3 regions of the Fictibacillus arsenicus genome follow, and region 3 is predicted to be linked to each of the others. Evidence: riboswitches for the same ligand, from Rfam matches in the RefSeq annotation. Region 3 holds a riboswitch; each other region holds the start of a gene.
The links. A riboswitch is a leader RNA that binds a small molecule or an ion and turns the genes downstream of it on or off. The one in region 3 is predicted to bind cyclic di-GMP.
Positions count from the first base shown of each region.

Region 1: linked by a shared signal. The riboswitch ahead of ABE41_RS18625 (hypothetical protein) and the one ahead of ABE41_RS08180 (GGDEF domain-containing protein) in region 3 are both predicted to bind cyclic di-GMP.
Region 2: linked by a shared signal. The riboswitch ahead of ABE41_RS02255 (hypothetical protein) and the one ahead of ABE41_RS08180 (GGDEF domain-containing protein) in region 3 are both predicted to bind cyclic di-GMP.

Region 1 covers NZ_CP016761.1:3,680,911-3,684,171, reverse strand. Annotated here, with positions in the region: gene panF (sodium/pantothenate symporter) at 1-1,005, shown strand, start outside; cyclic di-GMP riboswitch class II at 1,210-1,292, shown strand; gene ABE41_RS18625 (hypothetical protein) at 1,324-1,800, shown strand; gene ABE41_RS18620 (YdcF family protein) at 1,892-2,626, shown strand; gene ABE41_RS18615 (hypothetical protein) at 2,642-2,833, shown strand; gene ABE41_RS18610 (PadR family transcriptional regulator) at 2,960-3,261, shown strand, end outside.
Region 2 covers NZ_CP016761.1:400,951-404,211, reverse strand. Annotated here, with positions in the region: gene ABE41_RS02260 (DUF6376 family protein) at 3-446, opposite strand; gene ABE41_RS02255 (hypothetical protein) at 565-1,638, opposite strand; cyclic di-GMP riboswitch class II at 1,726-1,810, opposite strand; gene ABE41_RS02250 (hypothetical protein) at 1,895-2,089, shown strand; gene ABE41_RS02245 (IS1182 family transposase) at 2,239-3,261, shown strand, end outside.
Region 3 covers NZ_CP016761.1:1,540,880-1,544,140, forward strand. Annotated here, with positions in the region: gene ABE41_RS08170 (YhjD family protein) at 1-360, shown strand; gene ABE41_RS08175 (serine/threonine-protein kinase) at 677-1,330, shown strand; cyclic di-GMP riboswitch class I at 1,408-1,497, shown strand; gene ABE41_RS08180 (GGDEF domain-containing protein) at 1,760-2,695, shown strand; gene ABE41_RS20615 (GGDEF domain-containing protein) at 3,126-3,261, shown strand, end outside.

The sequences.
Region 1 (3,261 bases), 1.9 Mb from region 3:
GGGGGCGGAAGGCTGATCGAATCATTTACTGGTGTATCGTACTCCACTGCTTTGTTCATTTTCTCAGGTTCCGTTTTAGTGTACGTTATAGCGGGTGGATTCAGAGCGGTTGTTATAACCGATGCGATTCAAGGCGTTGTAATGGTGATCGGTACAGTAATTATACTAGCTGGAACCATCGTTGCAGGCGGTGGAATTGAAAATATCATAGTGGAGTTGAGGGCAGAAAATCCTAACCTTATCACTCCGTTTGGCTCAGATGAATCACTTACACCTTTATTTGTATCGTCATTTTGGATTTTGGTAGGTGTGGGTGTAGTCGGTTTACCTCAAATATCGGTACGCGCTATGAGCTACCGAAATTCAAAAGCGATGCACCGTGCCATGATCATCGGAACGTTTGTGGTTGGATTTATCATGCTGGGGATGCATTTAGCTGGAGTGTTTGGAAGAGTGATATTACCGGGCATTGAAGTGCCTGATAAAGTTATGCCATTACTTGCACTTGAAGTACTGCCTGGCTGGTTAGCTGGTATCGTACTTGCCGCTCCACTTGCTGCGGTTATGTCTACCGTTGACTCCGTGCTTTTACTAGTAAGTTCAGCAATCATCAAGGATGTCTATATCAATTACATAAAACCTGATGCTGATGAACGGTTTGTAAAAAGATTAAGCTTTGGTATTACAGCAGTAGTCGGATTGAGTGTATTTACGATGGCCATCAACCCGCCTGATCTGTTGATCTGGTTGAACCTTTTTGCCTTTGGCGGCTTAGAAGCAGCCTTTATCTGGCCGATTGTGATGGGTCTCTATTGGAAGAGAGGAAACGCAAACGGAGCAATAGCTTCTATTGTAGTCGGGGTAGGTTCATATATGTGGCTTCACCTCAACTATCCAAATCTTTGGGGAATGCACACTGTAGTCATGCCGATCGTATTTTCTTTCTTTGCATACATTGTGGGGAGTTTCACAAAGGGGGACAGACCCCAGACAAATACATTTTAAGCGATATTGTCCACTTCGGGTGGACGATATCGTTTTTCTATCTTTCCTAATGCAATGGAACAAACAAAGCACTAAGAAAAATTATAAAAGATAACTATTTTGCCTTTTAATAAACTACTAATATATGTTACAAACATATTACTATTAAACTAAAATGTTTACAGTTTATGGGTTGGGTGGTAAATTAGTCTTAGGTAAAATTCGACAAAGTGTGGAGCAATGAATGCCGTTCTGTAATTGGGCGCTTGGAACGGCAGGAGCTAGTAGCGCAACCGACCGCTTCTTTTAATCAAATGATAAAAGGAAGGGGTATTTTTTATGGAACTATCACGAAAAGAAAAGTTTGGAACAAAGAAGGTTAAGGCAGCAAAAAAATGGCCGAAAGTTATTTTGGTAACTGTATTTGCTTTAATGCTGGGGACAACTTCTGCTTTCGCAATGAAACCAGAATTAGCGAACACTATCACAAATTTAATTCTCAATTATGCCTATAAGGAAGAGATTAATAGAGAATTGACTGGTAAGAAAAATTCTTTATTAGAACAACTAAAAGTAGATATTCAAGAAATGATTACAAAAACTTCTGAAGAATTAACCAGCAGTAAGGAAAAAGTGATTGAAGCTGAAAAGAAAGAAATTGAGAATCATTACAAAAAGGAAATGAACGAGGTTAACAAAACCAAAAATGAGGCTTTAAAGACAGTTAAAGAAAATATGAAAAATGAAGCTGATTCAATCTCTGAAACTCAAAAACAAGAAATTACTGAGGCGATTGAGGCAGTTATAACGAAATAAATTTTTATTATCAAGAGCGGAATCTCAAACACCCGCTCTTTTTCTTTTTCCTATATACTAGAAGTTAGAATCTAACAATCGGAGTAATTCTATGAAAAAACTCTTCTTATCACTCAGTATTATTTTTGTAGTTTATGCCACTGCCATGCTGGCTCAAACATCAAACATGGACATGGGTCTAGCAGTTTTTTTCCTTTTAGGTGCGATTTTTTTTATTCTTTTTTACAAGCACGAAGCGGCAATCTATTTTTTTAGGAAGTATAAGAAAACTACTTTGACGATTGTGTTTACACTTTTAATTTTTGCTGCAACTCTCGAAACTCTTATTCTTTCATCTGCCAACACGGATCCAGAGAAGGTTTCTGGAAAAATTGACACCATCCTTGTACTTGGAGGCGGTACGAAGAATAATCGTCCAGGCGCCGTGTTAAAAGGAAGGCTTGATCAAGCTCTAGCATACGCGGAGAACCATACCGAAGTAACCTTTATCGTAAGTGGAGGTCTGGGGTTCGGTAAAACGACGAGTGAAGGTACCATTATGAAAAATTATCTGATGGAGAACGGGATCCATCCCGAACGTATAACAATTGAAGAAAAAGCGACGAGTACATACGAAAATCTTTTATATACGAAAGAGATGATTCAGCCTGACGATCAAGTGCTGATCGTGACAAGTGACTTTCATCTTTTTCGGACAAAGATGATCGCCAAGCGGGTCGGGGTTGAAGCGGAAGGGCTCGGGTCACCGCTTAGAATTTCCTCGATTCCCCAAGCTCATGTGAGAGAATATATGGCGATCATAAAAAGCTACTTCACGGACCGGTAAAAGGAAGTGACTCTTATGAAAACAAATAAGTACCATTGCTGCGCTACATGCGTGAACTTCAAACCTAAGAAAACTGACCAAGGTATGTATTACTATTGCTCGCGTCTTGGGTATGAAACAAAACCGGATTATACGTTTAATTGCTGGGAGCCGAAACCGCATGTAGTGGAACTCATAAAAAAAGAAGAAAATAAAAATATGGATTAAATTTACATAAATACCTTGTAATACAAGTTAGCGTATTATATACTAAGTGCATATCTTGTAATGCAAGACATTTTTTATTATTCATTTACCTTGTAATACAAGATAGTGAAAAATGAGGTGAAACACTTGTCGACTACTCAAATGTTAAAAGGAATTCTAGATGGATGTTTATTAGCGATCATAAATGAAGGAGAAGTGTACGGATACGAACTGGCTGAAAAGCTAGAGTCATACGGATTTCAATACACGAGTGAAGGAACGATCTATCCCTTGCTGTTGCGCATGCAAAAAGAAGAGCTCGTTACGACAACTCTAAAAAAATCAACTGCAGGACCCAGAAGGAAGTACTATTCCTTAACGAAAAAAGGAGAGGAAGAATTGGAAGCTTTCATAGAACGGTGGAATCAGTTGAGCCGTTCCGTCCATCT
Region 2 (3,261 bases), 1.1 Mb from region 3:
AATTATTCGCCGAGTTTTTTAATTTGTGATAATAGATCATTGTAAACAGCGATATCATCCAGCAAACCGCTTTGTTCGAGCAGATCAGCGTTCAGTTCCCCGTCTTTTATAACTGATAAATACTTATCTATTCCCTCTTGAAGCTGATTATTATGTTCAATCACCTGATTGTGAACATCTTCAAACACAGAAGGCGGTGTTAAATCGCTAAACTCACTAATGTCTGATTTCATATCTCCCAGCAGCTGTTCAAGTTCTTCTCTCGCTTTTGGGTCGTTTACTGCCGTTTCTGCAATTGCAGAAATCTCTTTTGAAAATTGTTGTACATCATTAATATACTCAGTAGCTTCAGGTACATAGTTCAGACCATTTGTTACTTCATTCACTGCAGAACAACCCGTTAATACCGTGATTGATAATAAAGCGGCCATTAAAGTCTTTTTCATTTTTGTCTCCTTTTCCCTTTATATTGGAATGGATTTGAATAAAAAAAACGCCCCTTTTTCTTGAGCGTTTCATATTTCTGCTTATTGTTATATACGGCTTGTAATGATTTAAGTTTCATTACATTCTTAATGAGTAAAAAAGATCAGTGAACTTATCGATTACATTCTCAAGTTTTAAATTTTCTTTCTCACCATATACCTTTGATTTTAACCGTTCAGGGTTAATAGAAGACAATTCTTTCATGTAAGCCTCAATCTTTTTAAGTACGGCATTAAAACTTTCCAACGAAATTTCTTTTTTATAGATTTTCGAATCTTTAATACGGTTTTCGAAAAGCTTTTGAAGCGTTTCATTAGAAAATTTAATATCTACTGCTTTTCTCGTTCCATATCCGTCCACGATATAGAACATGGTTGTTCCTTCTGACTTTTTGCTGGGATCGGCAAACTTTATTTCTGAAGTCAGGCTTCCGACTCTTACCTCCATTTTAAACGAACCTGAAGAAAATACCTGGTTTGGCGCAAGTGTTACAACAGGATTGTTCACTGAAGGATTGGTTGATGGAGGAACTTGAACTGGCGGGTTTGTTTCCTCTACTGGCAGTTCAATTTCGTTCGTTGGGTCACTTTCCCCGTTTTGATTTCCTGGTTCCTCAGGTACATGCTTCTTAACAATCTCTTCAATTTGGTTCCATAATAATTCCCGTACCGTCTCTAATAATCCTTCAGCAGATTTTAAATGTTTCTTTACTTGACCTTGTGGCGAGTCTGCAAGCAATTTCTCCAGATTATTCTTTAAACCGAGCAAAAATTTTTCAAGTGACTCAGAAACTTCTTCTTTAAAGGTATCTAAGCCAGTTTCAGGAGTTTCTTTCAGCTCACCTTTAATAGAATGGATAAAGTCAGAGGAGCTATCCGCTAATTCATGCCTCCAGTTGTTATAGATCCGTTCCGCTTCTTTTGCTCCTTGATGATGTTTCTCTATATCTTTTCTGGTATACGTTTTAAAAGGTTTATTTTCATGAACACTCTTTTCAAAATAATCTTCTTTTTTATTTTCTTTATGAAGTTTCTCGGGAGGAATGACTTCAAGATGCTGAGTCTTTTTCACATGATGATTATTTTTCAAATGCCCAAAAGCAAAATGGTTTCCTCGATCATAAGAAAATGCCCGCACTGCATGATTTGCCATCTTGAAAAACTCCTTTTCCCGTTAATTTTTGTTTTCTTCCTGACTTTTTGGACAAAATAAAAAAGCCCACAACAGAAGATAAAGTCTTCTTATGCCGGCCGGTTGCATCACTAGCTCCACATACTTATAGATGCCCAAATAAAAAGTATGCTTCCACGCTTCCATTAATTTCAATTATAATAGCAAAAATCTAAGACAACAATATATTTTTTGTGGTTTTAAAGAGCATTCACTTTAAAAAGAAAGGATGACAAGAATGAGTAATAAGGATAAAGCTTATGAAGGAAAAGATGAACTATACTTAGATATCGATAGGATGATTAACGAAGGAATGGCTGGCGGTACTGTGGCAGACACTGAAGATCTAAGACAGATCGGTTATGATACTGACATTACCTCACAAGAAGAACCGCCAACTATCGCAAGTGAAAGAGAAGAAAAAGATAAATAAAAAACAAAGGGGCTGACTCAAAAGGACACATAACGTGACCTTTTGGTGTCAGCCTTTTTTAATATGTCTTTTTGCACAATAAAAAAATCGCCCTATTTAGTATGATTAAGTCACCACAACAACAACCATACAAAAGGAGCGATTTTTTTATGAAACATGATCATATTTCTTTCATCGATTATAACATGGATCAACTGACTCTTCCAATGGATATAAGTGAATTAATTCCCTCGCATAGTGTGGCACGCGTTGTAAACGAAATGATCGAGCGTGTTCCTGACCAACACTTCCTTAAGTATTATCCCGGAGGCGGGCGAAGTACATATCATCCAAAAATGATGGCGAAGATTCTTGTCTATGCCTATACACAGCGCATGTATTCTGGCCGAGAAATTGCTCATCAGCTAACCGTTCACCTTCCTCTTATGTGGCTGAGTGGTTTTCAAACGCCTGATTTCCGTACAATTAATCGGTTTCGTTCCGAACGATTAAAGGGATTAATAGACGACTTGTTTAAACAAGTGATTGTATTACTAGTAGAAGAAGGACAAGTTCAACTCGATTCTTACTTTTTAGATGGAACAAAGATTGAAGCGAACGCCAATCGGTATACATTTGTTTGGAGGAAGAGCACGGAAAAATATAAAGAAAAACTTGAGGGTAAAGTAGAGGAGCTCATTACACAGATCGATGGTGTCTGGAAAGAAGAAGCGTCTTGTGAAGAGAATGAAAAGACGGTTATTTCACCTGAGAAGATTCAAAACAAAGTAAAAGAATGGGAAGGAAAACTGGAGAAAGAACCAAAGAATAAAGAACTTAAGAAAGCTATAAAGGTCATGAAAAAAGACTATCTGCCAAGAAGTCTTAAGTATAAGAAGAACTTATCCATCTGTGGTGATCGAAAAAGTTTTTCAAAAACAGATCCAGATGCGACCTTCATGCGTATGAAGGAAGACCATATGAAAAACGGGCAATTGAAGCCTGGGTACAATGTTCAAATGGCATCAAACGAACAGTTCATCTTATCGTATACCCTGCACCAACGCCCAGGAGACACACGGTGTCTTATCCCGCATCTTCAAGAAGTCAAAGCGAAATTTAATATTGATCCAAAACGCATTATCGCAGATGCAGGTTATGGTTCAGAAGAAAACTATGCGTATTTAGAAGAG
Region 3 (3,261 bases):
ATGCAATATGGAAACGAGGAAGAGCGCTCACTTATTGAAAAATATGTGATGTATCCAATTATGCTGGCCTTGTTTGACCGGGACTTGAAGGTAGTGAACCGTTCTCCGTTTAAACTGAAACAGCCTTACATTGCTTTATTGGAACAGATTATGAATCAGGTGAGCAAAGACCTTCATGACGTGCGCATCGAGCTTCGGAAGAGAAAAATAAAGGTTATGGATGGACGAAGAGATCATGATATTACTGAATATGAGATATTTATCCGGGGATATCGTGAAATTATGCGATTTCCGAACGTCCATTTAAAAAACAAAGCAGAAACCCTCATGCTGTCATATCTTCGAGTGGCATCAAAATAATGGCTCTTTCCTAAAGATTGTTGCTAAGGAGAGATTTTAAAAAATTCTTCGTTGAATAGTTAATTGGAGCGGAAGGGCGAGACTCCAGCAGGATGAGTGGGACAGGAGAGACCATTCAATGACGCAAAGCGGCGAATGGGCTCACCGCACACCCTGCGGAAAGCGAGTCCAAAGAGCGGAAATTGGCCTCTTTCAAAAAGTAACAAAGTTTACGAAAACAGCCTTGTTAAAGTTTCCTTTTTGACTCCATCTGTATACAATGAACGTAATGCACAATGATATCATTACTGAAGAATATCAGAAATTGAGGAAACACATGGAACACTTTATCCAGCTGACACGACAATTAAATAGAGAGATAATAATTGAAAGCCGGAACCCGTTTGATCCCGTATGTCCTGTAAATACACCTTTCCCTTGGAAGATACTTGGATGCGGCAATTATGCTGCGGTATTTTACCACCCTGACTATCCTTTATATGTTGTCAAAATCTACGGGAGAGATGAACATGGTCTTCTAGAAGAAAAGAAGGCTTATGAACGTTTAGGTGAACATCCGGGCTATTCCGTTTGCTATTATACAGAGAACAGGTTTTTGATTTTAAAGAGAATAGAAGGAATCACGCTTTATGATTGTGTTCATAAAGGTATCAGAATTCCCGAAAGTATCATCCGTGATATTGACAAGGCTTTGGAATATGCAGAAGAAAGAGGACTTTTCCCTAGTGATGTACATGGCAAGAACGTCATGATATCAAAAGGCAAAGGTATAATAGTTGATGTTTCTGACTTTTATAAGAAAGAACCTTGCCGCAAGTGGAAGGATCTACGAAAGGCTTATTTCAGCATTTATAAGCCTGTTTTTTACCGTTTTCCCATTCGAATTCCGTATTTTGTTTTGAATATGATCAGAATGGGGTATAGGTATTATCGAAAGTTAAAATTATCCATAAACAAGGGTAAAAAATAATGGTATTAAAGACCTATAAAAAACATTGGCACAATTTACCTATGTAGGATATAATATCTATAAACGAATAGGAAACCTTTGTTTAAAGGCAAACCAGTTGAAAAACTGGGACGCAAAGCTATGGGCCTAAAGTATGAACGAACATACAATGGCAGCCGGTTGCCAAAGGGGAACGGATAATTAATGTTTCTTAGCAAGAGGATTGAGTCTTTGAAGACAGAACGTAAATCACGGAAACAATGCACCTGCGATTACTCGGTGCAACTCGCAGTTTTCGTGCAACCTTCGCTCGTCACCAACGATGAGATCCGACGCTTAAAAACATTAAATTAATGTTTTAGAAGTTATCAAACATTAAAAGCCATTTCCCTTTATTTAAGGGTAATGGCTTTTTGTATGCAAATTTTTAAGATTTGAGGGGTTGCAATAATGGAAAACTTCCAACTAGAATTACGCACACTCAAAAAAAGCTTATTTAAGGAATTCATGAAGTCGATTCCAGCGATGATACATACACATAAAGAACACTTAAGTCAATTTGATGACTTCAGCTCATTTATGAACGGTTTTGTTGAACAATATGAAGAAATATTAGAGAAATTTTTGCGTGGAATCGTACATGCAGTATTTTTGAAGGAAGAACGTTTTCAGCATTTCTTGAAACAAGCTGAACAGAAAGCATTCCGCTCAGGGATCCATTTCTTAAGACACCAGCGAATTCCTCACCAAGCGCTAGCTTGTTTTTCTACAAGTATAAGAGAATCAGTTCTGCAAGAAATGAAAAGAGTAACCGTTTCCGACTCGCTTCCAGTGCAGCTATTTATGTTAGATCGCTGGAACATGGTAGCACATCGTACGATTACAGGTTTCTTAAGCGGATTTTCATCTCAGCAGTTTAAAGATTTAAAAGAGATCAGTATCCGTGATCCGCTTACTAATCTATATAATCGCCGTTATTTTTATGATTGTCTTGAAAAAGAAATTGGTAAAGCTCAAAAACAAGAGATGCCGATTACACTAGTTATGTTTGATATAAATAACTTCAAACAGATCAATGATGAGTATGGCCATCATGCTGGAGATGAGCTTTTACAGCAGATCGCGGAATTATCCAAGCGATTAAAACTTTTATCAGGTTTCCGGTTTGGGGGAGATGAATTTGTCTTCTTGCTGCCGGGAATAACAGAAGAGGACGCTTACAAACTGGTTGAAAAGATGGAAAGCCAGCTAATGGCATGGAACAAATCTATTTCATTAGCATACGGTGCGATCGAACTGTTAGGCGATGCATGTGAAAATATTGATTATTACCTGCAGCTTGCTGATGAACGGATGTACAGCAATAAAAGAGAAGTTAAAGCATAATATCAGAGACTTATTCCCGGTTCTTTTTACAATAGGGATCCTTTATATGACATCTACACAAATCGTCTTGAACGATTTCCTGAAAAGTCCTTCTATTACCTGATTTTTACTAGAGGCGGAATCCTTTTTGATTATATTGCTTATGTTTGGCTGATGCAGTTGACTGGAGGCTCGGAAAGTCCATTCATGCCTGTAGGTTATTTGATTGTTATTCATGCCGCTCTTTACTGGAGGTTAAGGTTCTTTTATCGTTGGAGGAGCCAGTTTTGCTGTTATTCTGTATTTCTTTTTAAGAGATGGAGGCTATCAGGACACAACAGAGTTTTTTCAGTTCTTTATGGATACGTCATTCTTATGGCTGATTGCCCTGTATGGAGGTGTAATTGCATCTAAAGAAAGACAGTATTATTTCGAGGAAAATATGTACTAGCTGCAATCTCTCCAGGATTATCTTACAGGGTTATTAAACCACAGAAAGTTCCAGGAGGATGTCTTAGAGAAAACGAAACAGAAAGCTCCTTTCGCGCTAGTCCTTTGTGAAATAGATTATTTTAAAGAGTTTAACG